DNA from 4 places in the uncultured Propionibacterium sp. genome. Region 4 is predicted to be linked to each of the others. Evidence: riboswitches for the same ligand, from Rfam matches in the RefSeq annotation. Region 4 holds a riboswitch; each other region holds the start of a gene.
What was found. Region 4 has a riboswitch for cobalamin ahead of mutA (methylmalonyl-CoA mutase small subunit). Riboswitches for the same ligand answer to the same signal wherever they lie in the genome.

Region 1 (8,321 bases), on a different contig from region 4:
CTGCCCCGCGGGGTCCGGCAGCGGCGACAGCCTGCCGGCGATCCGGAAGACGAGCGTGGCGAGCAATAACGCCGCCAGGGAGGCCACCAGGACGCCAAGGCGCGCCTGGTTCCGCATGGTCTCGTCGTCGAGCGCGATGTTGGCCACGAGCAGCGACACGGTGAATCCCATGCCGGACAGGGCGCCGAGCCCGAGGATCCGGGGCCGGTCCAGCCCGGGCAGGCGTGAGGCGGGCACCAGCCGCAGCACGAGCCCTGCGCCGAGGACGACGCCGACGAGCTTGCCGACCACGAGGCCGCCGACGACGGCCCACAGGATTCGGGAGGAGAAGGCGGCGGCGACGGTGCCGCGGTCGAGCGCGACGCCGGCGTTGGCCAGGGCGAAGAGCGGAACCACCAGGTAGTTGACGTATGGGGGCAGCATGAAGGCCAGGCGCTGGTTGAGCGGCATGGAGTAGTTCAGCGTCTCCCGCAGCAGCATGGAGGTCCCCGGTGCGGGCGTCTGCTGGTACAGGGCGGCGACCTCGCCGGCGGCGTCCACGTCCTGGCTGCGCACGTCGTACACCGGCATGAGCAGGGCGATGAGGACGCCCGCGAGGGTGGCGTGCACGCCCGAGCGGTAGACCGCGTACCAGATGATGACGGCGAGCAGGAGGTAGGGAGGCATCCGCCAGACTCCTCGTCTCGCCATGACCCACACCGCGAACAGGCCCCCCGCGGCGATGGCCAGGGCCATGAGGTTCAGCGACCCGGAGTAGAAGACGGCTATCACCGTCAGCGCCCCGATGTCGTCGATGACGGCGAATGCCAGCAGGAACAGCCGAAGCCGGGGCGCCCGCTTGGGGCCTATGAGCGCCAGCATGCCCAAGGCGAATGCGGTGTCGGTGGAGATCACCGAGCCCCACGCGTGGGCGCCACCGCCATCGCCCGCGATGAGCAGGTAGACGATGGCGGGAACGCCGAGTCCGCCCACGGCCGCGGAGACGGGCAGGAGCGCGCGCCCGGGCAGGCGCAGCTCGCCCAGGGCGAGGTCGCGGCGCACGTCGAGTCCCACCATGAAGAAGAAGGCCGCCATGAGTCCCTCGTCCACCCATTCGTGCAGGGTGAGCTCGACGGCGAAGGGGCCGGCCGCGACTGATGCCGGGGTCTGCCAGAACCGGTGATAGCTGTCCCCGATGTTGGCCCACACCAGGGCGGCGAGGGTGGCCAGGGCGAGGGCGACCGCGGCGAAGGTCTCGTTGGTCTGGAGCTCCCGCAGTCTCCGCCTGCGGCGCAGGTAGGTGTCGACGATGTCGCGGATCCGTCCGGGCCGTGAGACCCGGGTGCCAGAAACGCTCATTCACTCTCCTTCGGTCTCCGTCTCGGGGCTACCCGGCATGGTCTGGTGCCCGTCCGGAGCGATCGGCTGCCAGGAATCGGGTGCGTCCGCGCACGGCGGCGGATCGCGGGTCGGGCCGACCGGGACGGGAACGCGATCAATCCTATGGACCGCTGCCAATCCTGACTCGGCCCCGACCGGCGGGCCTTCACGGGCGGCCGCATCCGGCGCCGGGGCGCCCGGGCGGGTTCTCGCGCGCGGCGCCTGCTCCCGCCGGGGCGCGCGGTGATCGCCGCGGTCATGCCCCACCGCCTGTTCGCCGCACGCCCCCGCGTATGAGACCCTGTCCTGCGAAGAGCAGTCGTCCCGCCACCACCGCCGAAAGGTCCCTGATGTCCAAGCTCCGCAGAGCCCTGTCCAAGGGCGGCATCCTCGTGTGGGTGCTCGCAGCCATCGTCCTCGCCCTCGTCCTGGGCTCGGTGCGCATCGGCGGCCACCATCTGCTGCCCGCCGGCATCGGCCGCGTCTTCGCGACCTTCTCCAGCCTGTTCAGCCAGTTCCTCACCTTCTCGATCCCGCTCATCATCATCGGCCTGGTCACCCCGGCCATAGCCGACCTGGGGCGCGGCGCCGGCCGGTGGCTCGGCATCACGGCGGCCCTGGCCTACACCTCGACGCTCTTCTCCGGCTTCCTCACCTACCTCGTGTGCGCGACCGCCTTCCCGAGGATCCTGTCCGGATCGGGTCTCGCCGACGTCGAGAAGCCGGGATCGGCCCTCGAGAGCTACTTCACCGTCGAGATGCCCCCGGTCGTCGAGGTCATGACCGCCCTGCTCCTCTCCTTCGTCATCGGCATCGGTCTCGCCATGGTCCCGCGCGGGGTCCTGCGCAAGGGCTTCATCGAGTTCCGCGCCATCATCACCAAGCTCATCGAGCGCATCATCATCCCGCTGCTGCCGCTGCACATCTTCGGCATATTCCTCAACCTCACCTACACCGGCGAGGCCTGGGAGATCATGCGCACGCTCGTCCGGGTGGTGATCGTCGTCCTCCTCCTCGAGGTCGTCATCCTCGGCGTCCAGTACTGCGCGGCCGGCGCCGTCGGGCGCCGGAACCCGGTGACCGCGCTCGTCACGATGCTGCCGGCCTATCTCACCGCCCTGGGCACCTCCTCCTCGGCCGCGACCATCCCCGTCACCCTGCGCCAGACCAGGCGCAACGGCGTGTCCGGCACCGTCGCCTCCTTCACCGTGCCGCTGTGCGCGACGATCCACCTGGCCGGCTCCACCTCGAAGATCTTCGCCTTCGCCTTCGCGATCGCCCTGACCCAGGGCGTCGACGTCTCGGCGGCCCAGTGGGTCGGCTTCGTCTTCATGCTCGGCATCACGATGGTCGCCGCCCCCGGAGTGCCGGGCGGCGCCATCATGGCTGCGACCGGTCTGCTGTCCTCGATGCTGGGCTTCGACGACGCCCAGGTGGCCCTCATGATCGCCACCTACATCGCCCTCGACTCCTTCGGCACCGCCACCAACGTCACCGGCGACGGCGCGATCGCGATCATCGTCGACCGCCTGGCGGGCGGCAGGATCGGCGACGAGGGCGATCCGGAGAACGCCCGCGAGCTGTCCTTCGACGGCATGGCCTATCTCGACAGGGTCTCCGTCGAGGGCGTCGTCAGCCCCGGGGAGCTGGTGGCCCCCACCGCCGCGGACGGTCCGGGAGCCGCCGACTGAGGCGTGGGCCCCTGCCGGGCCCCTCCCGTTCCCCATGCGGCTGTGGCGCTCAGCCCCGTGCACAGCCCGCGGGCGGGCCCTGCAGCTGCGTGGGGAGGGGCGGGGACTACCTCATCCACTCGTTGCCGGGCAGGTCCTCCAGCTTCGACAGGTCGAGGTGCGTCTGGACGTCCGAGGCGGGCTGCAGGCCGTAGTGCTCCAGCGACTTGCGGATGTACTCGGCGCCGTCGATGTTCAGCGGGCCCGAGGTCCACATGGCGTAGGGCAGGTTGACGAAGCGGCCCTCCTTGACGGCGGTCAGGTCCTTCGTCGCGTCGTTCGACTTCAGCGCGGTCACCTTCTCGTCGTAGGACTGGCCGGGGTAGTCGACGAAGTAGACGATGTCGGGGTCGGCGGCGGCCAGGCGCTCCCAGCTGACCGAGGTCCAGGTGTCCTGCACGTCCGACAGGGCGTTGGCGACGCCGGCCGACTCCATCATGGCCTGCGGGGCCCCGAAGGAGCCGGACGAGAAGATCGTGTCCGAGCCGGAGTCGAACAGGAAGGCGGTGGGCCTGTCGGTGGCCTGCATGGCCCCCTCGAGGGCCTTGCGCCGGGTGTTGATGTCCTCGACGACCTGCCCGGCGGCGGAGTCGTCGCCCGTCATCGCGCCCACATTGGTGATGTCGGTGGTCAGCGCGTCCCAGGGGTCCATGGTGCCGCGGTTGCCGTCGGGCTGGCGGCAGGTCTCCGACAGCAGATAGGTCCCGATGCCCTGCTGGGCGAGGCCGTCGGGGGTCAGGTTCCTCTCCTCGCTGAAGCCGTAGCCCCAGCCGGCGAAGACGACCTGCGGCTGGGCGGCGACGATGTTCTCCATCGTCGGGTACTTGTCGGCCACCTGGTTGAGGCCGTCGACCGTCTCGGCGCCGTACTTGAGGGCCAGCACGTCGCGGTCGCGCTGCATGCTGGAGACGGCGACGATGTCGTCCGCGGCACCCGCGGCCAGGGCGATCGAGATGATGTTCCCGTCGTTGACGAACAGCCTGGTCGTCGGGCTCGGGTACTCCTTCGTCTCGCCGCAGTTGGTGAGCTGGATGCTTCCCGCCGCCGACGAGCCGGACGAGCCGGACGACGTGCTCGAGGCGCAGCCGGTGGCGACGAGCGCGAGGGCGAGCAGCCCTGCGGGCGCGGTACGGGGGATCTTCATCGATTGTCCTTTCCCCTGCTGATGAGCAGATGGGGTTGATGAGTTCGCGGATGGGGGATCTGCAGGGCCTCGACGGCGAACGCCTCGCCCATGAGCCCGGTGCCGAGCACCGCTGCGGGTTCGCCGAAGGCCCGCATGAGCCCGCCGTGGAGGACGGCCACCAGGTCGAAGTGGCGCAGCACGGTGTCGATGTCGTGGATGGCGGCGATGACCGTTGCGGGCTGGGCCGCGAGCAGGTCGAGCAGGCGCAGCTGCCAGGCGATGTCGAGGTGGTTCGTGGGCTCGTCGAGCACGAGGACGGGGCAGCGCTGGGCCAGGCCGCGGGCGATCATGGCGCGGCGCCGCTCGCCGCCGGACAGATTCGTGCAGGGCGTCTCCAGACGGTCGCCCAGACCGAGCGCGCCCAGCGATTCGCGGACTATGCGCATCTCGCCGCGCCCGTTCATCGACCACGGACTGCGGTACGGGATGCGGCCGAGGGCGACCATCTCGCCCAGGCGCAGATCGTCCGGCGGGGTCTCCTCCTGGGAGACGAACGAGATGAGACGGGCCCGCTCCCGCGGTTTCATGGCGTGCACCGGGTTGCCGTCGAGCAGGACGCGGCCGGCGGCCGGTTCGGTGATGCCGGCGATGGCGCGCAGCAGCGTCGACTTGCCGGCGCCGTTGGTGCCGACCAGCGCCAGCTTCGTGCCGCCCGGAATGGTGAGGCCGACGTCGCGGACGACCACATGGTGCTGGACCTGGGCTGCGACGGCCTCCAGGCGGATCTCGGGGGCCCGGCCGGTGCCGTGACCGCGGCTGGCGCCCCTGCTCATGCGTCACGGCTCCCGAACGCGTACCGGCGCCGGCCCATGAGGAGCAGGAAGACCGGCGCGCCGATCACGCCGGTGACGACGCCGATCGGGATCTCCTGCGGCCGGACGACGACGCGCGAGACGACGTCGACCCACAGCAGGAACAGCGAACCGGTCAGCGCCGCGATCGGCAGCATGCGCCGGTGCAGCGAGCCGACCAGCATGCGGGAGGCGTGCGGCACGATGAGGCCGACGAATCCGATGCCGCCGCTGACCGCCACCAGGCAGCCGATGAGCGCGCCCAGCCCGACGAACAGGCCGGTGCGCATCGCCCGGACCCGCACGCCGAGGGCCGCAGCCGTCTCGGGGCCGGCCGCCAGGGCGTCCAGCCAGCCGCTGACGGCCAGCATGGCGCCGCCGATGCCCACGACCGCGAGCAGCGGCAGCAGGAGCTTGGCCCAGCTGGCGCCGGCCACCGAGCCGAGCATCCAGAACATGACCGATGCCGCCGCGTGATTGTCGTCCGAGAGGAAGACCATGAACGAGGCGACCGCCGAGAAGGCCGACGACAGGACGACGCCCGACAGCACCATGCGCAGCGGCGTCAGGCCGCCCTGGGCCTGCGAGACGCCGAACACCGCCAGCGCCGCGCCCAGCGCGCCGAGCAGGGCGCCTGCCGACAGCGAGTAGACGCCGAACCGCGCCAGCACGCCGAAGACGAGCACTGCGGTGGCGCCGACCGAGGCGCCCGAGGAGATGCCCAGCAGATAGGGCTCGGCCAGCGGATTGCGCACGAGCGTCTGCATGCCGGCGCCGCCGATCGACAGGCCCGCTCCGACGAGCACTGCCAGCAGGGCGCGCGGCATGCGCAGCTGCCAGACGATCGTTGCGAACGGGGAACCGGCCGGGTCACCGGCCAGACGGCCGCGCACGACGTCCCAGACCTCGGCGAGTGGGATGCGTTCGGAGCCGAAGGCCAGCGACAGCACGATGCTCACCGCGATGGCGAGAACCAGCCCGATGACGACCGGGGTCAGGTTGATGCGTGCGCCGCGCCCGGCCCGGGTCGTGGCCCGGTGCGTGTTCTTGCTGGTCGTGGCAGGGGGTGTCCGGTGAGGGTCGGAGGACTGAGCGGGGGTCAACGGGGCGTCGGCTTTCATCTGGGGCGTCTGTGAGCGCGAAACGCCTGACGGACAGGTGAGCCGACAGGTCTTCGGACTCGGATCGTCCGAGGCCGGCCCCTTCCCGGGTCTCCCCAGTGGGTTCTTTGTGCCGGCCCCGTCACCTTCACCGCTGCGCGCCAGTCCCGGATTTTCACCGGAGTTCCCTGGCGCCCATTGCTCATGGGCGCGATCGACTCGCACGCAGCATAGTCCTGTGCGTCTTGGGCGTCGAGCTGGGTGATCGTCTCACTCGTGGTCGGGTCGGCGGGGGGATGGTTGATCCCGGAGTCTACGATCCGGTAGGTTACCAGAGAGTAAGTTTTGTTGTGGGGAAGGACTTCGATGGGTGCCGAGGATCCGACGCGGCCGGTGCAGTTGCTCACGCCGGAGGGTGTCCGTGTCGAGGACGCCCGGTTCGGCTGGCGGGGCGGCGACACCGAGCTGGTGACGATGCTGCGTCGCATGATGTTCGGGCGCCGCCTCGACATCGAGGGCGCCGCGCTGCAGCGCCACGGCGAGCTCGGGCTGTGGCCGCCGCTGCTCGGCCAGGAGGGCTACCAGGCGGGGATCGCCGCCGCGCTGGGCCCTCAGGACATGGTGTTCGCCACCTACCGGGAGCAGTCCCTGGCGCTGGCCATGGGGGTGAGCCCGGCCGACATGCTCGCGCTCTGGCGCGGCTCGGGGCTGTCGCGCTGGGACAGCGGGGCGACGCGCATGGCGCCCTACTCGATCATCATCGGTTCGCACCCGCTGCACGCGGTGGGCTATGCGATGGGCGCCGCCCTGGACCCGGACGGCCGGCCGCACGCGGCCCTCACCATCTACGGGGACGGCGCCTCCAGCCAGGGCGACGTCAACGAGGCCCTCGTCTTCGCCGCGGCCCAGGGCGCCCCGGTCGTGTTCTGCTGCGTCAACAACCAGTGGGCCATCAGCGAGCCGGTCACCCGTCAGACGCCCATCCCGCTCTACCAGCGGGCCCACGGCTTCGGCATCCCGGGGATCCGCGTCGACGGCAACGACCCGCTCGCCACCGCCGCGGTGATGGACTGGGCCCTAGCCCGGGCCCGCACCGCCTCGCCCGTGCTGGTCGAGGCGCTCACCTACCGCATGGGCGCGCACACCACCAGCGATGATCCGAGCAGGTACCGCAGCGACGAGGCCACGCGGGAGTGGGCCGGACGGGACCCGATCGAACGGCTGCAGGCCCATCTGCTCGGCAGGGGACTGATCGACCAGGCCTGGCTCGAGGCCCTGGACGCCGAGCTCGACGACTTCGGCTCGGACGTGCGCCGGACCTGCCGCGAGCTCGAGGACACCCCGATCGAGAAGGTCTTCGACGATCTGCTCGCCGAACCCGGCGACTACCTGGCCGCCGAGCGCGCCGACTGCCTCGACTGGCTGTCCACCGTCCCGGCGGAGGAGGTCGGGGCATGAGCCGGCTCACCATCGCGAAGGCTCTCAACAGGGGCCTGCACGCCGCCATGGCCGACGATCCCAGGGTGCTCGTCCTGGGGGAGGACGTCGGCACCCTCGGCGGGGTCTTCCGCATCACCGAGGGGCTCCTCGACGAGTTCGGCGCCGAACGGGTGATCGACACCCCCCTCGCGGAGTCGGGCATCGTCGGCACCGCCATCGGCCTGGCCCTGCACGGGCTGCGGCCCGTCGCCGAGATCCAGTTCGACGGCTTCGTCTTCCCCGCGTTCGACCAGATCGTCAACCAGCTCGCTCGCTACCGCTCGCGCACCCACGGGCGGCAGTCCCTGCCGGTGGTCGTGCGCATCCCCTTCGGCGGTGGCATCGGTGCGGCCGAGCACCACTCGGAGTCGCCCGAGTCCTACTTCGTGCACACGCCCGGCCTGCACGTGCTCACCTGCGCCTCGCCGCAGGACGCCCACTGGCTGTTGCGCCAGGCGATCGCCTGCCCGGACCCGGTGATCCTCTTCGAGCCGAAGGCCCGCTACTACGCCAAGGGCGAGGTCGACGAGTCCGCGCCCGACCTGCCGATGGCCTCGGCCAGGGTCGTCCGGCCCGGTCGCGACGCCACGCTGCTCACTTACGGGCCGATGGTCCGCACCTGTCTGGACGCCGCTCAGTCGGCCGCCCGCGAGGGCCGCGACCTGGAGGTCCTCGA
Region 2 (5,669 bases), on a different contig from region 4:
GCGGCGCATAGCCTTGTTCACGGGCCGCCGGGCCCGGCGCGGCCCGCCCGGGCAGGGGCCGGCGGCGTGCGGGGCGACCGCACGGGACGAACACGAGACGGAGGAGGCGCCGTGCAGCAGTACCTCGACCTGCTCGACCGCGTGATGAACGAGGGCGTCGACCGGCCCGACCGCACCGGCACCGGCACGCGCAGCGTCTTCGGCCACCAGATGCGCTTCCGCCTCGCCGACGGCTTCCCGCTGGTCACCACCAAGAGGGTCTACGCGCGCGGCGTCTTCGGCGAGCTGCTGTGGTTCCTGCGCGGCGACACCAACATCGCCTGGCTGCACGGGAACAACGTCCACATCTGGGACGAGTGGGCCGACGAGAACGGCGACCTGGGGCCCATCTACGGTCACCAGTGGCGCAGCTGGCCCGACTACGACGGCGGCACCATCGACCAGCTCGCGCAGGTGATCGACCGGATCCGGGACGACCCGTACTCGCGCCGCCTGGTCGTCTCGTCCTGGAACGTCGCCGAGGCGGAAGACATGGCCCTGCCGCCGTGCCACGTGCTCTTCCAGTTCTACGTGTCCCCCGGGCACGGCGGCGCCCCCGGCGCCCTGAGCTGCGGCCTCTACCAGCGCTCGGCCGACCTGTTCCTGGGCGTGCCCTTCAACATCGCCTCCTACGCCCTGCTCACCCACATGGTGGCGCAGGTCTGCGGGCTGGGCGTCGGCGACTTCGTCCACACCCTGGGCGACGCGCACATCTACCACAACCACTTCGACCAGGTGCGCGAGCAGCTGTCGCGCGAGCCGCGCCCGCTGCCGACGCTCGAGCTCAATCCCGCGGTGAGGGGCATCGACGAGTTCGAGCTGGGCGACATCGAGCTGTCCGGCTACGACCCGCACCCGGCGATCAGGGCCCCGGTGGCGGTGTGAGCGGCGCAGCGGCCGGCGGCCGGCCCACCGGCCCGAGGGTCATCGCCATCGCGGCGGTCGCGGCCAACGGCGTGATCGGCGACGGCGCCTGCCAGCCCTTCGGGTTCCGCGAGGACCTGAGGCGCTTCAGGGCGGTCACGATGGGCCATCCGATGATCCTCGGCCACGTCACGCACCGCATCATGGGCCTGCTCGGCGGGCGCACCAGCGTCGTCATCAGCCGCGACCCGGCCTCGGTGCGCTTCCCGCCCGATCCGCCCCGCGGCTCGCGCGGCATCGCCGTGCCGAGCCTGGCCGAGGCCCTGCGCGTCGCCGCCGGGCTCGACCGCGACAGGGTCTTCGTCTGCGGCGGCGGCCAGGTCTACCGCGCCGCCATGGACTGGGTCGGCGAACTCGACATCACCCGCGTGCACGCGGACGCCGCCGGCCCGGTCACCTTCCCGGAGATCGACGCCGCCACCTGGCGCGAGGTCGAGCGCGTCGGCGGCGAGCTGTTCGACTTCGTCCGCTACGAGCGCGTCGGCGCCCCCCGCCGGATCCCCACCGCCGGGTGCGCCGGGGCCCCGGCCCCCGCCGCTTCCGGCGGGCCGGTCGGCGAAGGGGGCTGACCGTGCGCTCGTCGGCCTCCGTGCTGCACCTCGACCTCGACGCCTTCTTCGCATCGGTCGAGCAGCGCGACAAGCCCTCGCTGGTCGGCAAACCGGTCATCGTCGGGGGAGTGGGCGGGCGCGGCGTCGTCGCGACGGCCAGCTACGAGGCCCGCGCACTGGGCGTCCACTCGGCCATGGGCACCGGCCAGGCCCGGCACCTGGCCCCGCACGCCGCCTACCTGGCCACCCGCTTCGCCGCCTACCGCGAGTCGAGCCGCATCGTCATGGCCCTGCTCGGCGAGCTCAGCCCGCTCGTCGAGCCCGTCAGCATCGACGAGGCCTTCGTCGACCTGGCCGCGGGCGGGCGGGACGTCTCACCGCCCGCGCTCGCCGGGCTGGTCGACGACCTGCGCCGCGGGATCGCCGTGCGCACCGAGGGCCTGCACGCCTCGGTCGGCGTCGGCTCGAGCAAGTTCATCGCCAAACTCGCCTCCCAGGCCGCCAAGCCCGACGGCGCCCGCATCATCGCGCCCGGCCGGGAGCTCGACTTCATCGCTCCGATGAGCGTTCGGGCCATCCCCGGCATCGGCCCGGCCACCACTGAGAAGCTCAATCGCCTGGGCATCCGCACGGTCACCGAGTTGCGCGAGGCCAGCCCGCACGAGCTCGTCCGCGAACTCGGCCGGGCCGTGGGCGAGTACGTGCACGGCATCGCCTTCGCCCAGGACGAGCGCCCCGTGCTCCCGCGCGGCGAGGCCAAGTCGATCTCGGTCGAGGACACCTTCGAGGAGGACATCACCGGGGAGGGCGCCATCGCCGAGATCATCGCCAAGGACGCCCGGCTGGTCGCCGCCAGGCTCAACAGGGCGGGCCTGTTCGCCCGCACCGTCACCTTCAAGGCCCGCATGGCCGACTTCAGCACGGTCAGCCGCTCGCGCACCCTGCTGGGCGCCACGGACCATCCCGAGCGCATCGCCGCCGTCGCCCAGGGCCTGGCCGGGGCCGTCGACCCGCGGGCCGGGGTGCGGCTCGTCGGCGTGGGCGTCTCGAACTTCACCCAGGCCGCCCAGGAGGAGCTCTTCGAGGTGGACGACGGCGAGCCGGCCACGGGCACCCTGGTGCAGTACGACGAGTCCGCCCCGCCCGTCACCGTGCGCCGCGCCGACGCCGGCTACCTGCCCGGCATGGACGTCGAGCACGAGCAGTGGGGCCGCGGCTGGGTGTGGGGGGCCGGCCACGGCGTGGTCACGGTGCGCTTCGAGCGGCGCGGCGGGCCCATCGGGCCGGTCCGTTCCCTGAGGGCGGACGATCCGGCGCTGCGCCGCGCCGAGCCCCTCGCCCTGGCGTTCGCCGTGCCCGAGTCCGACGAGGACGGGCACGGCCCGGGGTGGGCCCGCGCGGTGGGGGACTTAGGCGGGGCCCCTCTCGTGTGACAGACTGAGCACTGCAGCATTGACGAGGAATCCCGGTGCCCAGCCCGGCTGGCAGTCCGGAGCGGTCCCGCCACTGTGATCCGGCCCGGCGGGCCGGTGAGCCAGATACTCGCATGCTGCCGGCAGGAACCATTGGGCGAGGCACCTGAGGAGGCCATGTGAGCGAGAACCGCGCGCGCCCCGACGGCGGACGGACCGGCGCCGGACGGCGATTCATCGGGGTGGGGGTGGGCCCCGGCGATCCCGAGCTGGTCACGCTCAAGGCGGTGCGGGTGCTCCGGGCCGCCGACGTCGTCCTCGTCCCGTTCACCGAGGCCTCCGTCGGGGGCCCCGGCCGCGCCGAGCGGATCATCGCCCAGGTCGTCCCCGACTGCACCGCCCGGATCAGGCGCGTCCCCTTCTCGATGGCCCAGCGCCGCGGCGTGGGGGCCAGGCGCGCCGAGAGCTGGCGGGCCAGCGCCGACGCCGCGGTCGAGGCCTTCGAGTCGGGAGGCCGTACCGTCGCCTTCGCCACCGTCGGCGACCCGGCCGTCTTCTCCACCTTCAGCTATCTGCGCGCCACCGTCGCCGAGCGCCTGCCGGACGTCGCCTACGAGCTCGTGCCCGGCATCACCGCCATGCAGGCCCTGGCGGCCGCCAGCACCACCCCGCTCGCGGAGGGCCGCGAGATCCTCGCCCTCGTGCCGGCCACCGTCGGGCCCGACAGGCTCGGGCAGGTGCTCGACGCCGTCGACTCGGTCGCCGTCTACAAGGGCGGCCGCAAGCTCCCCGAGGTGCTCGAGGCGCTGCGCGCCCGCGGCCGCCGGGCCGTCATCGGCACCGACGTCTCGCTCCCCGACCAGCAGCTCGCCGGCCTCGACGAGGTCGGCCCCGACGAGGAGCGCCCCTACTTCTCGGCCGTCCTGACCACGCCCGAGCGCACCATCACGGGAGGCCGCATATGAGCGGGCGCCCCGGGCCCGCGGCCCCCATCGGCCCGGAGCCCGACGTCGATGCGATGGACCACTCGCTGATCGACCCGCCGCCCCTGCCGGCCCCGGCCCGTGGCGGCTCCCGCGGCCTGGTCGCCTTCATCGGGGCCGGGCCGGGCGCCCCCGACCTGGTGAGCGTGCGCGGCGCCCGCATCATCGCCGACGCCGACATCATCGTCTGGGCCTCCAGCCTCGTCCACCCCGACGTGGTCGCCGGCCACAGGCCGGGCGCCGAGCTCATCGACTCCGCGTCGATCCCGCTGGAGGCCCTCGTCCCGCTGTACACCCGCGCCCGCGACGAGGACCTGCTCGTGGCCCGCGTGCACACCGGCGATCCGGCGATCTACGGCGCCACCGCCGAGCAGCGCGACCTGTGCCGCCGGATCGGCATCGACGTCGAGACCGTGCCCGGCATCTCGGCGTTCAGCGCCGCCGCCGCCCGCCTGGACGCCGAGGTCACCGTGCCCGAGGTCAGCCAGTCCCTGATCGTCACCCGCCTGGAGGGCGGCCGCACGCCGATGCCGGACGGCGAGACCATCGCCTCGTTCGCCGCGCACGGGGCCACCATGGCCGTCTACCTGTCGGCGGCCCGCCACCGCGCCCTGCAGGAGGCCCTGCTCGAGGGCGGCTACGCGCCCGGGACCCCCTGCATCATCGGCTACTGCGTCACCTGGCCGCAGGAGATGATGTTCCGCTGCGACCTGGCCCGCCTGTCCGAGACGATGAGGGCCCACCGGCTGTGGAAGCACACGGTCGTGCTCGTCGGCCCGGCCCTGGCCGAGGGGCCCATAGCCGGCCGCAGCCACCTGTACCATCCCGGCTTCCACCACGAGTACCGCGACGCCGACGCCCGGGCCCGGCAGGAGCTGCGCGAGCGCGGCGCCCGCGCCCTGGGCGAGGACACCGATGCGGCCGGCCGCGCCGGCACCGTCCCGGAGGAGAACGCATGATCCGCGTCCACGGACACCTCGGCGGGATCAGCGAGCAGCTGCGCGCGGACGCGGCCGCCGCCGATCTCGTGGTCGGCGGGCGCCGCCACCTCGACGCCCTGTCGGTGCCCGAGCCCAGGCGCCAGGTGCTCGGCCTCATCGCCCCGGCCGTCGAGCGCATCAAGGCCCTGCCCGACGACGCCAGCGTCGTCGTCGTCGCCTCGGGCGACCCGCTGTTCTTCGGCATCGCGCGGCGCCTGCGCCAGGCCGGCCTGGCCGTCGAGGTCGTCCCCGCGGTGACCAGCGTCCAGGCGGCCTTCGCCGCCGTCGCCGTGCCGTGGGACGACGCCCAGATCGTCAGCGCCCACTCGCGCGGCATCGAGGCGGCCGTGCGCGTGGCCCGCAACCACCCGAAGGTCGCCGTCCTGACGGCCCCCGGGCGCGGCGTCCGCGAGCTCGCCGAGGCCCTGAGGGGCTCGGGCAAGACCTACGTCGTCGCCGCCCGCATGGGCGAGCCCGACCAGCGGGTCGACGTCTGCACCGAGGAGCAGGCCCTCGGGCTGGGCGCCGACGACGTGCCCGGCCTGCACGTCGTGCTCGTGCTCGACCACCGCCCCGACGAGGCGGCCGTGCTCGGCGCGACCCCCGAGATCGCCGGCGACGCCGAGACGCCCGCCGACGACGGGGCCCGCCCAGGCTGCAGGGTGCGCCCGGACGGCTCCGACGCCGAGCCGATCATCGGCCACGTCTACACGACCGGCCGCGCCCGCGCGAACGCCGACCGCATCGACGAGACCCTGTCCGTCGCGTCCAAGCGCTACG
Region 3 (8,321 bases), on a different contig from region 4:
CCGGCGATGACGCCCAGCAGCGAGCCGGCGACGGAGATGATGGCGACGAGGGCCGTTGCGGCGGCGAGCGAGAGGCGGGTGCCGTAGACGACTCGCGAGGCCATGTCGCGGCCGAGTCTGTCGGTGCCGAACCAATGGGCAGCGCTCGGCGGCTGGAAGGCCTCGGGCAGATTCGCCGTGCAGGGATCCATCGGGGCGACCTGCTCGGCGAGCACGGCGACCAGGACGATCGCGACGACCAGCGCCGCATGGACGCTGAAGGCCCGGTGCGCACCGATGAAGCGGCGGACGGCCCTGCGGGGGCGGTGCGGCGCGCTCACGACCGGGCTCCTCGTCGTACTCGCGGGTCGAGCCGGGCGTAGGAGACGTCGACCAGCAGATTGACGACCATGTAGATGAGCGCGATCCACAGAACATAGGTCTGTATGAGCGGGTAGTCGTACGAGGTGACCGCCGAGACCGCCATATTGCCCAGACCGGGGTAGGAGAAGACGACCTCGACGACGGCCGTGCCGCCCAACAGCGAGCCGAGCGAGAGGCCGAGCAGGGTGAGCAGCGGCAATCGGGCGTTCGGCAGGACGTGCCGCCACAGGATGGTGCGTCTGGACAGGCCTCTCGCCCTAGCGCCCGTGACATAGTCCTGGCCCAGCTCCTCGAGGACCGCCGTGCGCACCTGGCGGGTGTACTTGCCGATCATCGCGAAGGCCAGCGTGACGGCCGGCATGACCAGCCGATCGGGCCCCGGCCCCGTCGAGACCACCGGCAGCCAGCCGAGTTTGAGGGCGACGACCCAGATGAGCAGCAGACCGAACCAGAAGTTCGGCATCGAGACGCCCAGGAAGCTGAGGCCGCGCGCGAGATGGTCGATGACCCCGCCCTGGTGCACCGCGGCCAGCATGCCGAGCGGAATGGCGATGACGAGCATCAGCAGCAGAGCCGCCAGCGAGAGCTCGACGGTCGGCCACAGGCGGGCGAGCATCAGATCGGTCACGGGCTTGTTCAGCGAGTACGACGTGCCGAAGTTCCCGTGCAGGCAGTTCCCGAGCCAGGTGGCGTACTGGACCGGGAAGGGCTCGTCCAGACCGAGCCGGGCGCGCATCTGCTCGACCATCTCGGGGGTCGGCGTAATGCCCTGGCTGGTGTACATGGCCCGCGCCGGATCTCCGGGAGCGAGCCAGACGAGCGTGAAGGTGATGAAACTGATGCCCACCAGCACGACCAGGATCTGGCCCAGCCGTCGGGCCAGCCATCGAGCATCCATGAGCCGGGGCCACCTCGCGATCATGACGAAGAACGATCGTCACAACCGGATTCTTGTGACCCAGCTCGGACCTCCGGTCGCCAAGTGCCGTGGCGGCGCGGGACAACTCCCAGGCAGGTCTTCTGGCTCGCGTCTCAGGGCAGTGCCCCGCGGATCCCCGCCTTCCCGGTTGCCCAGTGGCCGGCTCGCACCGATGAGGATCCGAGACGCTCACAGCGGCGGTCCCGTCCGCGATTCGCACGCGGTTCCCTATTCTCCCGGTCCGCCCCGGAGGGCGGATCGGGCACCTGGAGTGTCGTGCGCAAAAGCACACGACGCCCTAGCCTCGCGTGTGAAGGTTAGCAGCCGACGGCCGGCAACGTCCGGCGGATGCTCCCCGTCAACCATTGATTCGGCTTCGAGCGAACCCATCTGGGGAGTCACCGGCACCGACCCGCCGCGGCCGGGTCAGGCCTCCCTCAGGACCGCTCCGAACCGCTCGACGGCGGCCCTGACGGCGCTGTCGCGGGCGGCAGCGGCCTCGTCCTGGGTGAGTGTGCGATCGGCGCCGCGGAAGCGCAGGCTGTAGGCGAGCGACTTCCTGCCCTCGCCGATCTGCGGCCCCCGGAAGACGTCGAACAGCGCGATCGACTCGAGCAGGCCCCCGGCGCCCTCGATGAGGGCGGCCTCGACGTCGGCCGCCGGGGTCCGCTCGTCGACGATGAGGGCGACGTCCTCCTTGGCCAGTGGGAAACCGCTCAGCGCGGAGATCTCACCGCCTCCGGGCGCGCAGGCCACGAGCAGGTCGAGGTTGATCTCGACGGCGCAGGCGCGCTCGGGCAGGCCGTGGACCTTGACGACCTCGGGATGCAGTTCACCGGCGGCGCCGATGACGACCGGCCCGCCCGCGGCGCCCCGTACCGACAGCTCGGCGCAGCGGCCGGGGTGCCAGGGCGCGATCGCGGCGGCCCTGCGGTCCAGTTCAAGGCCGAGCACGTCGGCCGCAGTCTGGGCGAAGTGCACCGCATGGGTCCAGTCGGCCCTGATCGCGGCATGGCGCCACGTGGCGGGCAGCCACTGGCCGGTGAGCACCGCGGCGATCATGCGGGGCTGGTCGGGCAGTGCACTGCGGATACCGGCTATCTCGGCCTCGCTGGGGCGGTGGCCCACCTCGGGCATCGGGGCCGTCGCGGCGGGGTTGGCCCAGAAGACCGAGCCGGCCTCGAAGACGGCCAGATCGTCCTGGCCGCGCGAGGTGTTGCGCCGGACGGCGGCGAACAGGCCCGGCAGCAGGCTGGTACGCAGGTACGGGGCGGTGTCGGCCAGCGGGTTGGCCAGCTTCACCAGGCGGCGCTGGTCCGCATCGTCGGGCAGACCGAGCCGATCGAGCTCCCCGGCGCCGATGAACGGCAGCGTGATGACCTCGACGAAACCGGCCCGGGCCACTGCGGCGTTGACCGCGCGGCGGGCGCGCTGAGCCGGGCTGAGGCCCCGGCCGGCGACGGCGCGCGGCATCCTGGACTCGATGACGTCCAGCCCGAGCCTGCGGCCGACCTCCTCGACGTAGTCGTAGGGATCGCGCAGGTCGGTGCGCCAGGTGGGCGGGGTCAGGGTGAGCGCATCGCCCTTGCACCTGACCGTGATGCCGGCGCCCTGGAAGACCTCGACGACACGGTCGGAGTCGATGCGGGCGCCCAGGATGCGCGCGGGCAGGCCGGCGTCGATCGTCAGGGAGGGCGTGACCGGCACCTGGCCGGCCACGGTTGCGCCCGCGGCGACGGTGCCACCGGCGAGCTCCGCGAACAGGCGGGCCGCCATGCGGGCGGCGGCGCAGGCCACGCCCGGATCGACCGTGCGCTCGAAACGCCTGGAGGCCTCGGAGGCGAGCTTGTGGAGGCGGTAGGTGCGGCCGATCGTGCCGGGCGAGAAGTGAGCGGCCTCGATGACCACACTGGTCGTCCCCTCGCCCAGCTCGGTGGTCCGGCCGCCCATGACGCCCGCCAGGCCGATGGGTCCCGAGTCGTCGACGATGAGCAGGTCGTCGGTGCTCAGGACGCGCTCGACGCCGTCGAGCGTGGTGAGCCTCTCGCCGGCGGCCGCCCTGCGCACGACGATCGGGCCGAGCAGCTTGTCGGCGTCGTAACCGTGCAGGGGCTGGCCCGATTCGAGCATCACGTAGTTCGTGATGTCGACGGGCAGGCTGATCGAACGCATGCCGCTGGCCTCGAGGCGGTGGCGCATCCACGTCGGGGTGGGCGCGTGCGGGTCGATGCCGCTGACGCACAGATCGACGAACAACTGGCAGTCGTCCGACTCGATGCGCACCGGGTAGGCCCCCTGGGTCTTGGCGGGGACACGGCGCGAGTAGAGGTCGTTGTAGGGCACGTCGAAGGCCTGGGCCGCCTCGCGGGCCAGGCCGCGCATCGACAGCGCATAGCCCAGATCGGGCGTGACGTCGATGTCGAGGACCTCGTCGGGGACGCCGAGCAGCGCCAGCGCGTCGGAGCCGAGGCCGGCCCTGGCGGCCTCGGCCGGCGGCAGCACGATGATGCCGGTGTGGTCCTCGCCGATGCCGAGCTCGTCGGCGGCGCAGATCATGCCGTCGCTCATGTGGCCGTAGGTCCTGCGGGCGCCGATGCGGGAACCGCCGGACAGCACGGCGCCGGGCAGGCAGACCACGACGTAGTCGCCCCTGGCGAAGTTCTGGGCGCCGCAGACGATGCCGCGGGCGTCGGTGATGTCGGGATTGTTCTCGGATCCGTTCAACGGCCCCACGTCGACGCGGCACCAGCGGATGGTCCTGCCGTTCCGCTGCGGCTCCTCGACGAAGTCCAGGACGCGGCCGACGACGACCGGGCCGGTGATGCCCCCGCCGACGGTCTCGATGTGCTCCACCTGCAGGCCCATGCGGGTGAAGGCGTCCGCCACCTGGGCGGTGGTCACGCCGTGCGGGAGCTCCACGAGATCGCGGAGCCAGCTCATCGGCGCTCTCATCGCGCATCCCCCCTCAGCGACCGGCTGAATCTGACGTCGCCCTCGACGAAGTCGCGCAGATCGGGGGCGTTGTTGCGGAACATGACGGTGCGGTCGACGCCCATGCCGAAGGCGAAGCCCGAGTAGATGCTCGTGTCGACGCCGGCGGCGGTCAGCACGCGCGGATTGACGACACCGCAGCCGCCCCACTCGATCCAGCCCTCCGACCGACAGGTGCGACAGGGGTGCTCCGGATCGCCGACCGAGGCGCCGTGGCAGACGAAGCACTCCAGGTCGACTTCCGCGCTCGGCTCGGTGAACGGGAAGTAGTGCGGGCGCAGGCGCGTACGGATGTCGCCGAACGTCGCCCTGGCCAGATGGTCGAGAGTGCCCTTGAGATCGCCCATCGTAATGCCCCTGTCGACGGCCAGGCCCTCCAACTGGTGGAAGACCGGCAGATGGGTGGCGTCGTACTCGTCGGCGCGGAAGACCTTGCCGGGGCTGACGACGTAGACGGGCAGGTCGCGTTCGAGCAGGGTGCGCACCTGAACCGGCGAGGTCTGGGTGCGCATGATCTTGTGATCGCCCGGCGGATCGACGAAGAGCGTGTCGCTCATGAAGCGCGCCGGGTGGTCGGGGGTGAAGTTCAGGGCGTCGAAGTTGAGCCACTCGGCCTCGAGCTCGGGGCCCTCGGCGACCTCCCAGCCCATGGCCACGAAGACATCGCACATGCGGTTGATGAGAGCGGTCAGCGGATGCTCCGCGCCGAGGGGGTGCTCCGCCACCGGAAGGGTGACATCGACGCGTTCGGCCTCGAGGCGGGCGGCCATCTCGGCCGTCTCGAGTTCGGCGGCGCGAACCGTCAGGGCCTGGTCGACGCGGCCTCGGGCCCAGCCGATGAGCCTGCCGGCGTCCCTGCGCAGCCCCTTCGGCATGGCGCCGATACGGCGGTTGGCCAGAGCCAGCGGGGACTTGTCGGCGGCGTGCGCCAGGCGCACCGCCCTGAGCTCGGCCGAGTCGGCCGCGGCGGCGATGGCCTCGAGGGCGTCGTCCACCATCTGCTCGACCCGTTCCCGGTTCAACGACTCACTGGTGCTGTCTGGCCCTGACATGGGCTCCCCTCTTTCGCTCCGCCCGGGGCCGGCGCGAAGCCGGCCGCGCCTCACAAGTCTAGGGGGCCGCCGGGCCGGCGCCCGCCGCGCGTCAGGGGGCGGGACCCCGGATGCCGATCACCCGCGCCCCGGGCGCATCCGGGGCGCCCGGCCCCGGCCCGTCGCGGGCGCGTCGACCGCCGTGCTCACCGCTGCGGCCCCCGCCGCTGCGCACTGGCCGAGACGTACAGGCAGATCGCCGCCGCGGTCGACAGGTTGAGGCTCTCGGCCCGGCCCCACATCGGCACGGCGGCCACTTGATCGGCCGCATCGAGCTGGTCGGCGGGCAGGCCCCACGCCTCGTTGCCCAGCAACCATGCGGTCGGGCGAGCCAGTTCGCCGCGGGCGTCGAGTTCGTCCAGGGCGGTCCCCGTCCCGTCGGCGGCCAGGACCGTCATGGCGTTGGCACGGGCCCATCCGACCGTCTCGCCGAGGCCGGCACCGGTGATGACCGGCAGGTGGAAGACGCTGCCGACCGAGGCGCGCACGGTCTTGGGGTTGGTGATGTCGACCGATCCGCGCGTGAGCACCACGGCGTCCGCGCCGAAGGCGTCGGCGCAGCGCACGACCGTGCCGGCATTGCCGGGGTCGCGCACCTGGGCGCAGATGACGACGAGACGCGGATGACGCACGTCGGACAGCCGCGCTCGTGGCCACCGGCAGACCGCCACGATGCCCTGCGGGGTGACCGTGTCGCACAGCATGCGCAACTCCTCGGGGCGGGCTCGCACCGTCTCGGCGCCGCCGGCCGCGCTCATGAGCTCGCCGTGACGCTCGGGGTCGGCGACGATGAGCCTGCGGACCACGCCCGGGCGGCTCAGCGCCTCGCGCACCGCCTGGGCGCCCTCCGCGAGGAACAGGCCCCTCTCGGCACGGGTCCTGCGCTGCAGCAGCCGACGAGTCGAACGCAGCGCCCTCGGCGAGATGAGGGGGACGCCGGCGCCCGGCTCGTCGTTCATGGCTCTCGCCACCGCGACCGGGTCAGGCGACCTTGGCGGTGGGCTGATTCTCCTTGGCGACCTTCACCAGTGCGGAGAAGGCGGTGGGATCGCTGACGGCCAGATCGGCCAGGATCTTGCGATCGACCTCGACGCCGGCAGTCTTCAGGCCGTTGATGAAACGGTTGTAGGTCATGCCCTCGACGCGGGTCGCGGCATTGATGCGCTGGATCCACAGCGAGCGGAAGTCGCCCTTCCTGGCCTTGCGGTCGCGGAACGAGTAGGTGCCCGAGTGCAGCATCTGCTCCTTGGCCTTGCGGTAGAGGCGCGAGCGCTGACCGCGGTAGCCCGAGGCCTGCTCGAGGATCTCGCGGCGCTTCTTCTTCGCATTCACTGCGCGCTTGACGCGTGCCATGGTGTACTCCTTGGTTGAAGAATAAAGGATCAGGTGTCGGATGGGAGAGGAGCCGCCGCCTCAGATGCCGAGCATCCTGCGGGCCTTCCTGGCGTCGCTCTTGCCGAGTGCGGCGTCCACCGACAGACGGCGGGTGCGCCTGGTGGGCTTGTGCTCGTTCAGGTGCGCCTTACCGGCGCGGGCGTGCACGAGCTTGCCGCTGCCAGTCACCTTGAACCGCTTCTTCGCACCGGAGTGCGTCTTCATCTTGGGCATCCATCGCTCCATTCACTTCATCCGACGTCCACCGGCGCCGGAGCGGTCTTCGGGTCCTCCTGCAGCCGGTGGGCTACAGGTCGATGTCGGGGTCCATGTTGTCGGCGGGACCCCGCTTCCTCTTCTTGGGCTGCCTCCTGGCGGCCTCGCGGAGACGGGCCTCCTCGGCCTTCTCGGCAGCGGCCTCATCGGCGCGCCTGGCCTGCCTGCGGGCCTTCTCGGCCTCCTGCTCGGTCCGGGCCTCGCTCTTCTTGCGGGTGGGCGCCAGCACCATGTGCATATTGCGGCCCTCCTGCTTGGGGTTCTGCTCGATCGCCCCATCGGCCACGACGTCATCGGCCAGGCGTTTGAGCAGGTTGAAACCGAGCTCCGGACGCGACTGCTCGCGACCGCGGAACATGATGGTGATCTTCACCTTGTCACCGCTGCGGAGGAAGCGGACGACGTGACCCTTCTTGGTCTCGTAGTCGTGCTCGTCGATCTTGGGACGGAGCTTCATCTCCTTGATGACGGTGTTGGTCTGGTTGCGGCGGGACTCACGGGCCTTCTGGGCGTTCTCATACTTGAACTTGCCGTAGTCCATGAGCTTGCAAACGGGTGGGCGCGCAGTCGCCGCGACCTCGACGAGGTCGAGGTCGCGCTCACGGGCGAGCCGCATGGCCTGCTCGACGCGGACGATGCCGATCTGCTCGCCGCCGGGTCCGACCAGGCGGACCTCGGGAACACGGATGCGCTCGTTGATGCGCAGTTCGTTGCTGATTATGTCCTCCAATGATGTGGCCGTCGTGACCGGCGCAGGAAAAAGGCCTTCGCCCGCGGGCGAAGGCCTGAACATGCTCTGACCGGACGCCGACGAAAGGCTATGCCCTGCACGAGCGCTCGCACAGTCGCGTCCCGCACTGGAAGTGACCCGCCGTGCTGACCCGGCAAGGTGGGAGATCAGGCCTCCACTTGCGTGCTGATGGCGTCTTCCGACACCGGTCAACTCCTCGATCTTAGACCATGAGAGCACGCGAACGAAATCGGGCCGTGGCCATCCGACGGTACCGCCTCATGTGACAATCTTGAGCCATGAGCGTCCAGACCCTCGCCCTCGTCGTTTCCGCCGCGTTGGCCGTCCTCGGTCTGCTGTACGCCTTCGTCGGGTGGCGGAGCCGGCGCAGTGCCCGTGCCCTTCTCCGCGGCATCGCCGTCACCGTCTTCTTCGTCGGCGCCTGGCTGACCGGCGCGATGGTCCTCCTGGCCGATGCCGCGCGGGGCTTCGCGGACTGGGTGCACGGGCAGAGCCTGAACACCACGATGTGGGCCGGTATCGCCTGCGCCGGCCTGGGGGTGCTCCTCTACGTCAT
Region 4 (8,321 bases):
CGCTGGCCACGCGGTCGGAGAAGAGCACCATGAACGCCGAGATGCCCGCCCCGCACAGTGCCGAGACGGCGACGCCGGCCAGGATGATCCGCAGCGGTCGGATGCCGCCCCTCCAGGCCAGCAGGAAGATCGCGGAGGCCGCACCCATCGCGCCGGCGAAGGCGGCCGGGGTGACGAGCGCCAAGTGGGTCGGTGCAACGAGCATGATGCCGATGCCGAGCAGGCCTGCGCCCGAGGAGACGCCGATGATGCTCGGGTCCGCCAGCGGATTGCCCATGACCGCCTGCAGGATGACGCCGCTGACGGCCAGGTTCATGCCGACCAGCCCGGCGAGCAGCATGCGCGGCAACCGGATGTCCCAGACGACCCGCCGCTGCGGGGCGTCGCGACCCGCCAGGGCGTCGAGGACCTGGCCGACCGGCAGGCGGATGGAGCCGGCGCCGATGGCGTACAGGGCCCCGACGAGAAGCAGTGCGGCCAGCGCCGCGAAGACGCAGACGCGGAACCGCCTGTCCTGCGAGAGGGCGCGATGGTCCGAGCCGGGCCGCCGCCCGCCGTGCTCATGCGTACTGCTGCGCATCGCCGTAGACGTCCGGGTAGACGCTGGCGGCCAGGTACGTCACCGCGTCCCCGTAGTAGGGCCCGCCGTTGAGCAGGAAGTACTCCTGGGGCAGGTAGGCGATGCGCCCCTCGCGCACGGCGTCGACCGCCTGCCAGGCCCGGTTGGAGGCGAACTCCTCGTCCATGCGCGCCCGGGCGTCCGCGTCGTCGTCGACCATGCTCGTGACGAGCACGTAGTCGGGCCGGCCGGCCGCGACGGCCTCGATGTCGAGGGGCGTCGTCTCCGAGCCGGGATCGTCGGGGGTCAGGCCCGAGGCGATGTTCGTCAGGCGCAGCGTGCCGGCGATCTGTCCGGCGATCGAGTCGTCGAGCTTGACGGCCAGCGACTCGGCCGTCACGTAGACGATGACGACCGAGGTCTGCTCGTCCGGCAGCCGGTCGACGACCCCGTCGATCTGCTCGTCGATCTGCTCGATGCGCTCCTGCGCCGTGTCGGAATGGCCCGTGAGCGCGCCGAAGGCGCGGTAGATCGAGTCGAGCTCGTCGTGCGAGCGCGCCCTCACCTCGAGCCCGCGGATGCCCAGCTCGCGCAGGCGGGACAGCACGGTGTCCTGCGCCCCGCCCATGACGATGACCAGATCGGGGTCGTAGGAGCTGACGGCCTCGATGTCGACATTCGAGGTGGCCCCGACCGTCGGCACGGCGCGCATCGCGGCCTCGTTCTCGGGGACCACCTTCACGTTGTCGGTGATCTCGACCGAGCAGACGGCCGTGCCGCCCACGTCGTACCAGATGTTCATGGCGGTACCGGCCAGGACGCACACCCGCTGCGGGGCGGACTCGAAGTCGACGCTCTGCCCGCTGAAATCGGTGATGCTCAGCGGGAACTGCGCGCCCGTCATGGGCATCGGGTCGGTGCTGGCCGGGGTGGAGGACGAGGCGCTCTGCTGCGAGTCGCCCCGCCCGGACGAGCAGCCCGCTCCGAAGAGGGCCGTCGTCGCGCACAGCGCCAGGGCCAGGACCCTGCCCGGGGCGGAACGGCGCCGAGAACGGTTGATGGCGGACATGGACGACCTCCTGCAATGGTGCGGACGCGGTCACCATATCCACCAGGATCTTGTAGAAACAGGGGTCTTGTAGAATTCTTTTGGAGAATCACAAGGAGATTCGGTGATAAGGCCGGGCTCAGCCGGGAGGCCTGCGGGGTGAGCCCGGCCCCGGAGCCGGCTCACAGTGCCGTGATCACCCTCGAGTAGCGCCAGCAGGTGAGCAGCATGACGGCGGACAGCAGCCCCATGGCGGCGATGCCCGGTGCATGAGCGAGGACGACCACGGCCCCGCAGACGAGGCAGGCCGCTGCCGAGGTCACCAACGGCACCCAGATGTGCTTGTCGGTGAAGTTCGCCAGGAAGGCCCACAGCGTCAGCGTGCACAGGGCGACGCCGCCGAACAGGACGGCCGTCGCGGCGATCGGCAGCGGCTCGCCCGGCTCGTCGATCGCCAGCTCGGCCCCGACCGCCAGGGCCACCTGCCCGATGACGAGCACCTGCTGGCCCTCGGTGACGAGGGCCCCGCTGGCGAGCGGGGAACGCTCCTGCCTGTTCCCCTCCACGTACCGGTCGATGTAGGAGTCCCAGCCGAAGGGCAGCGCCCAGATGCACATGATGACGACCATCGACAGCATCCCGGTGGCGATGGCGAGCGGGTGGTGGAGGCCGCGGATCATGGCGCTTCCCGTCGTCAGGATGGCCTCGCCCAGGCAGATGATGAGGAAGAGCCGGCAGCGCTCGATCTGGTGGGCCATGTCGAAGCCGACCTCGCCCAGACTGGACCGGTCGATGCCGGGGACCGGGTGATAGGTGCGCATGCCGAGCACGTCGATGCCCACTGCGATGAGCCACCACCACAGCCGGTGCTCGGGCGCGGCGATGGCGCCGCCGATCCACGGGATGCCCGACAGGGTGAACCACACGAGCATGGCGCTGCGGTGGTTGCGCAGTGCCGGGTAGGCGTCGTAGGAGCGGGTGACGAGCGTGCGTCCGTACTGGATGACGAGCATCGGGACGACGAAGGTCCACGGGGAGTCCTCGAAGGCCTCGCCGATCGATGCGTTCATGACCAGGCCGAGCACCATGACCGCCAGCAGCACCAGTTGGCTGCGGCGATGGCGGCTGAGCACCATCGTCGACTCGTACGTGGTGAACGCCCACATGCCGAAGACCGCCAGCAGCAGCACGAGGGTCTCCAGGGCGCCGCGCCAGCTCAGGTGCTCCAGCAGGTGACCAGACAGCTGGGAGACGGCGAAGACGTACACCAGGTCGAAGAACAGTTCGAGTTTGGTGACCTCCTGCTCCTCGTCGGGCGCCACCTCGAGTGCGGATCCGTCCGCGTCGCTCATCGTCTCCCACCTCTCCTCCGCCGGATCGCCCGTGCCGACGATAGCGGGTCTTCCGAAAGGGAGCGGGGGCGGGTTCCCCCGGTCCGCCGCAGGCGCACCGGCGCGGGTTACTGGGCGACCCCGAAGGCGCACGTCGGCGGCATCTTGTGTACATTGAGAAGTACTGGTTCGGCCCACCACCAGGCGGGTCGTCGCAAGAGGGAATTCCGGTGGGAGTCCGGAGCTGTCCCGCAGCGGTATATGGGAACAATGCCACAACGGGCACTGGGCCGCGAGGCCTGGGAAGCGGTGGTGTAGGAACCGGGAGCGATCCCGAATGCCCATGAGCCCGAAGACCTGCCAGTCGCGGCAGCGCCCGCTGCCGCGCAACGTGCCCCGCGGAGGGTCCACGGATCGAAGTGATCGATGCCCGGCGACGATGCATCGCCTCCGGCGCCGGCCACTCGGATCAGTGCCAGCAGTTCCGGCGAACGCCTGCCGGGCCAGCCGGTGGACGCCCATCGGGGCCCGTGCGGGGCCGCGTCGGGACCGGGACGCCTCTGGGCGCCACTCCGGCGCAGGGCGGTCGTGACCGGCCCGCATCGGCAGTGATGCCTGCAGGCCGCCGGACGAGTGCCCGGGCCTGTGCCCGGCGCCCGTCGATGACCGGCTGGCAGCCAGTCCCCGGCGCGCCCCCACCCGAGGGTGCGCCCTGACCCTTTCAGGAGCAGGAGTCGAATGAGCAACACCGAATCGGGCGCCGTCGCGGCCGAAGAGGCCACGCCCGCTCAGCTCAGCCTCGCCGGTGATTTCCCGGCCGCGACTGAGGAGCAGTGGGAGATCGAGGTGGCCAAGGTTCTCAACCGTGGCCGCCCACCAGAGAGGCAGCTGACCTTCGAGCAGTGCATGAAGCGTCTGGCGGTCCACACCGTCGACGGCATCGACATCAAGCCGATGTACAAGCGCGAGGACGTGCCCGGCCCGCTGGGCTACCCGGGCGTCGCCCCCTTCACGCGCGGCGCCACCGTCCGCAACGGCGAGGCCGATGCGTGGGACGTGCGTGCTCTCCACGAGGATCCCGACGCGGACTTCACCCGCAGGGCGATCGTCACCGATCTTGAACGCGGCGTCGCCTCCATCTGGCTGCGCGTCGGCTCCGATGCCGTCCGGCCGGCCGATGTGGCCACCGTGCTGTCCGACGTCCTCCTCGAGATGGTCAAGGTCGAGGTCTCCTCCCGCGAGGACCAAAGGGCCGCCGCCGAGGCGCTCCTGGCCGTCTACGAGGCTTCCGACAAGCCCAGGGATCATGTCGCCTTCAACCTGGGCATCGACCCGATCGGCCTGGCCGCCCTGCGGGGCACCGCTCCCGATCTGTCGGGTCTGGGCGAGTGGGTCGGGCGCACCGCCGCCTATCCGAACGGCAATGCGATCACCGTCGATGCGACGATCTACCACAACGCCGGCGCGGGCGATGTGGCCGAGCTCGCCTGGGCCCTGGCTACCGGCGCCGAGTACGTGCGCGCCCTCGTCGAGCAGGGCATCGACGTCAACGACGCCTTCAAGGCGATCGAGTTCCGCGTCACGGCCACCCACGACCAGTTCCTCACGATCTCGCGCCTGCGCGCGCTCCGCATGTGCTGGTCGCGCGTCGGCGAGGTCTTCGGCGTCGACGAGGCCAACCGCGGCGCCCGTCAGAGCGCCGTCACCAGTTGGCGGGAGCTGACCCGTGAGGATCCCTACGTCAACATCCTGCGCGGCACGATCTCGACCTTCGCCGCCGCCATCGGCGGCGCCGAGGCGATTACGACCCTGCCGTTCTGCGGCGCCCTGGGCCTGCCCACCGATGACTTCGCCCGCAAGGTCGCCCGCAATACCGGCATCATCCTGGCCGAGGAGGTCAACATCGGCCGCATCAACGACCCGGCCGGCGGCTCCTTCTACGTGGAGTCCCTCACCGGTTCGCTGGCCGAGGCCGGCTGGGCCGAGTTCCAGAGGGCGGAGTCCGCCGGGGGCATGTCCGCGGCCCTGACCGGCGGCCGTGTGGCCGAGGTCCTGGCCGAGTGCAGCAGCGAGCGCGCCAAGCGCCTGGCCACCCGCAAGCAGCCGATCACGGCCGTCAGCGAGTTCCCGCTGCTCGACGCCAAGTCCATCGAGACCAAGCCCTACCCGCAGGCCCCGGCCCGCGACGGCCTGGCGTGGCACCGCGACTCCGAGGTCTTCGAGGGGCTCGTCGATCGTTCGGCCACCCGGGCCGAGCGCCCGAAGGTCTTCTTGGCCTGCCTGGGCACGCGCCGTGACTTCGGCGGTCGCGAGGGCTTCTCGGCCCCCGTCTGGCACGTCGCCGGCATCGCGACCCCCGAGGTCGAGGGCGGTACGGTCGACGAGATCGTGGCGGCCTTCAAGGCCAGCGGGGCCCAGGTCGCGGATCTGTGCTCCTCCGCCAAGGTCTACGCGGAGCAGGGCGTCGAGGTGGCGAGGGCCCTGCGCGAGGCGGGGGCCGAGGCCGTCTACCTGTCGGGCGCCTACAAGGAGCTGGGCATCTCGGACGAGGAGGCCGCCGAGCTCTTCGCCGGACGCCTGTTCCTGGGCATGGACGTCGTCGACGTCCTCAGCCGTACACTCGATGTCATGGGGGTGGCGAAGTGAGTACTCTTCCTCGTTTTGATTCCATCGATCTCGGCGCGGGCCCGATCCCGGACTCGGCCGCCGAGGACTTCGCCGCTCTGGCCGCCCGGGCCGGCACCGGCGAGGAGTGGTTGACGCCCGAGCAGATCCCCGTCGGCACGCTGTACGGCGAGGACGCCTACGAGGGTGTCGACTGGCTCGGCACCTACGCCGGCCTGCCGCCGTTCACGCACGGCCCGTACGCCACCATGTACGCCTTCCGTCCGTGGACGATCCGCCAGTACGCCGGCTTCTCCACGGCCAAGGAGTCCAACGCCTTCTACCGCCGCAATCTCGCGGCCGGCCAGAAGGGCCTGTCGGTCGCCTTCGACCTGCCCACCCACCGCGGCTACGACTCCGACAACCCGCGCGTGCCCGGCGACGTCGGCATGGCCGGTGTGGCCGTCGACTCCATCTACGACATGCGCGAGCTCTTCTCGGGCATCCCGCTCGACCGCATGAGCGTGTCGATGACGATGAACGGTGCCGTGCTGCCGATCCTGGCCCTGTACGTGGTGACCGCCGAGGAGCAGGGCGCCAGGATGGAGCAGCTGGCCGGAACGATCCAGAACGACATCCTCAAGGAGTTCATGGTTCGTAACACCTACATCTACCCGCCGCAGCCGTCGATGCGGATCATCTCCGACATCTTCGCGTTCACCAGCGCGAACATGCCGAAGTGGAACTCGATCTCCATCTCCGGCTACCACATGCAGGAGGCCGGCGCCACGGCCGACATCGAGATGGCCTACACGCTGGCCGACGGTGTCGACTACATCCGCGCCGGCGAGTCGGTGGGCCTGAAGGTCGACCAGTTCGCCCCGCGACTGTCCTTCTTCTGGGCCATCGGCACCAACTTCTTCATGGAAGTCGCCAAGATGCGCGCGGCCCGCATGCTGTGGGCCAAGCTGGTGCACCAGTTCGGACCGAAGAACCCGAAGTCGATGAGCCTGCGCACCCACTCGCAGACCTCGGGCTGGTCGCTGACAGCCCAGGACGTCTACAACAACGTCGCCCGTACCTGCGTCGAGGCCATGGCGGCGACCCAGGGCCATACGCAGTCGCTGCACACGAACTCGCTGGACGAGGCCATCGCCCTGCCCACCGACTTCTCCGCGCGCATCGCCCGCAACACCCAGCTGTTCATCCAGCAGGAGTCGGGCACCTGCCGCGTCATCGACCCCTGGAGCGGTTCGGCCTATGTCGAGGAGCTCACCAAGGACCTCGCCCTCAAGGCCTGGGGCCATATCCAGGAGGTCGAGGCGGCCGGCGGCATGGCCAAGGCCATCGAGCAGGGCATCCCGAAGATGCGCATCGAGGAGGCCGCGGCACGCACCCAGGCCCGCATCGACTCCGGCCGTCAGCCGCTGATCGGCGTGAACAAGTACCGTCTCGACCACGAGGACCCGGTCGAGGTCCTCAAGGTCGACAACTCTCAGGTGCTCGCCGAGCAGAAGGCCAAGCTGGTCAGGCTGCGCGCCGAGCGCGACGAGGAGGCCGCCCGGGCCGCCCTCGAGAAGCTCGCCTGGGCCGCCGCCAACCCCGACCCCACCGATCCGGACCGCAACCTCCTCAAGCTGTGCATCGAGGCCGGCCGTGCGATGGCCTCCGTGGGCGAGATGAGCGACGCCATGGAGCGCAGCTTCGGCCGCTACACCGCTCAGATCCGCACGATCTCCGGTGTGTACGCCAAGGAAGTGAAGGAGTCCGCTGAGGTGGACGAGGCACGTGAACTCGTCGAGAAGTTCGAGCAGGCCGAGGGCCGCCGCCCCCGCATCCTGCTGGCCAAGATGGGCCAGGACGGCCATGACCGCGGTCAGAAGGTCGTCGCCACGGCCTATGCGGATCTCGGTTTCGACGTCGACGTGGGCCCGCTGTTTCAGACGCCGGAGGAGACGGCGCGTCAGGCCATCGAGGCCGATGTGCACGTGGTGGGCGTGTCGTCGCTGGCGGCCGGCCACCTCACGCTCGTCCCGGCGCTGCGCCACGAGCTCGACGCCCAGGGCCGTCAGGACATCCTGATCGTCGTCGGCGGCGTCATCCCCGAGCAGGACTTCCAGGCGCTGCGCGATGCGGGCGCCATGGACATCTATCCGCCCGGTACCGTCGTCCCGGACTCCGCGGTGCGCCTGCTCAAGGAGCTGCTCCACGCGCTCGGCGATGACGAGGTCCCGGCGTATGCCTAGGAGCATCGACGTCGGTGCGCTGGCCGGCCAGGTCCTGGCCGGCCAGCGCACCGGCATCGCCAGGGCGATCACACTGGTGGAGTCCGCTCTGCCGGCGCACCGCCCGTTGGCGCGCAGGCTGCTCGCCCAGTTGCTCCCCCACTCGGGCGGGGCGACGCGCGTCGGTCTGACCGGTGTGCCCGGTGCCGGCAAGTCGACGTTCACCGATGCCATGGGGTGCCGCCTGATCGAGCGGGGCCACAAGGTGGCCGTGCTGGCCGTCGACCCGTCGAGTACCCGCACCGGCGGCTCGATCCTCGGCGACCGGACCCGCATGGGCAGACTCGCCGAGTCGGACTCGGCCTACATCCGCCCCTCACCGTCCGGATGCCATCTGGGGGGCGTGGCCCGTGCGACGCGCGAGGCCATGATCATCGTCGAGGCCGCCGGCTACGACACCGTGATCGTCGAGACCGTCGGCGTCGGCCAGTCCGAGGTCGCGGTGGCCGGCATGGTCGACACCTTCCTGCTGCTCGCCCTGGCCCGTTCCGGCG

Region 1: another riboswitch for cobalamin. It lies ahead of R2N01_RS09370 (iron ABC transporter permease); the one in region 4 lies ahead of mutA (methylmalonyl-CoA mutase small subunit).
Region 2: another riboswitch for cobalamin. It lies ahead of cobI (precorrin-2 C(20)-methyltransferase); the one in region 4 lies ahead of mutA (methylmalonyl-CoA mutase small subunit).
Region 3: another riboswitch for cobalamin. It lies ahead of nikB (nickel ABC transporter permease); the one in region 4 lies ahead of mutA (methylmalonyl-CoA mutase small subunit).

What each region holds. Positions count from the first base shown of each region.
Region 1 covers NZ_CAUTOU010000060.1:4,460-12,780, forward strand. Annotated here, with positions in the region: gene nhaA (Na+/H+ antiporter NhaA) at 1-1,338, opposite strand, end outside; gene R2N01_RS09355 (dicarboxylate/amino acid:cation symporter) at 1,710-3,050, shown strand; gene R2N01_RS09360 (ABC transporter substrate-binding protein) at 3,157-4,233, opposite strand; gene R2N01_RS09365 (ABC transporter ATP-binding protein) at 4,230-5,048, opposite strand; gene R2N01_RS09370 (iron ABC transporter permease) at 5,045-6,064, opposite strand; cobalamin riboswitch at 6,214-6,400, opposite strand; gene R2N01_RS09375 (thiamine pyrophosphate-dependent enzyme) at 6,533-7,624, shown strand; gene R2N01_RS09380 (alpha-ketoacid dehydrogenase subunit beta) at 7,621-8,321, shown strand, end outside.
Region 2 covers NZ_CAUTOU010000093.1:63-5,731, forward strand. Annotated here, with positions in the region: gene R2N01_RS10760 (thymidylate synthase) at 112-924, shown strand; gene R2N01_RS10765 (dihydrofolate reductase) at 921-1,532, shown strand; gene R2N01_RS10770 (DNA polymerase IV) at 1,535-2,947, shown strand; cobalamin riboswitch at 2,925-3,079, shown strand; gene cobI (precorrin-2 C(20)-methyltransferase) at 3,106-3,891, shown strand; gene cobM (precorrin-4 C(11)-methyltransferase) at 3,888-4,868, shown strand; partial or broken gene cbiE (precorrin-6y C5,15-methyltransferase (decarboxylating) subunit CbiE) at 4,865-5,669, shown strand, end outside.
Region 3 covers NZ_CAUTOU010000027.1:3,822-12,142, forward strand. Annotated here, with positions in the region: gene nikC (nickel transporter permease) at 1-320, opposite strand, end outside; gene nikB (nickel ABC transporter permease) at 317-1,261, opposite strand; cobalamin riboswitch at 1,356-1,567, opposite strand; gene pheT (phenylalanine--tRNA ligase subunit beta) at 1,709-4,234, opposite strand; gene pheS (phenylalanine--tRNA ligase subunit alpha) at 4,231-5,325, opposite strand; gene R2N01_RS06255 (RNA methyltransferase) at 5,511-6,323, opposite strand; gene rplT (50S ribosomal protein L20) at 6,346-6,717, opposite strand; gene rpmI (50S ribosomal protein L35) at 6,778-6,972, opposite strand; gene infC (translation initiation factor IF-3) at 7,046-7,744, opposite strand; gene R2N01_RS06275 (hypothetical protein) at 8,044-8,321, shown strand, end outside.
Region 4 covers NZ_CAUTOU010000021.1:17,137-25,457, reverse strand. Annotated here, with positions in the region: gene R2N01_RS05520 (iron ABC transporter permease) at 1-580, opposite strand, end outside; gene R2N01_RS05515 (ABC transporter substrate-binding protein) at 561-1,628, opposite strand; gene R2N01_RS05510 (low temperature requirement protein A) at 1,790-2,959, opposite strand; cobalamin riboswitch at 3,107-3,318, shown strand; gene mutA (methylmalonyl-CoA mutase small subunit) at 3,677-5,584, shown strand; gene scpA (methylmalonyl-CoA mutase) at 5,581-7,788, shown strand; gene meaB (methylmalonyl Co-A mutase-associated GTPase MeaB) at 7,781-8,321, shown strand, end outside.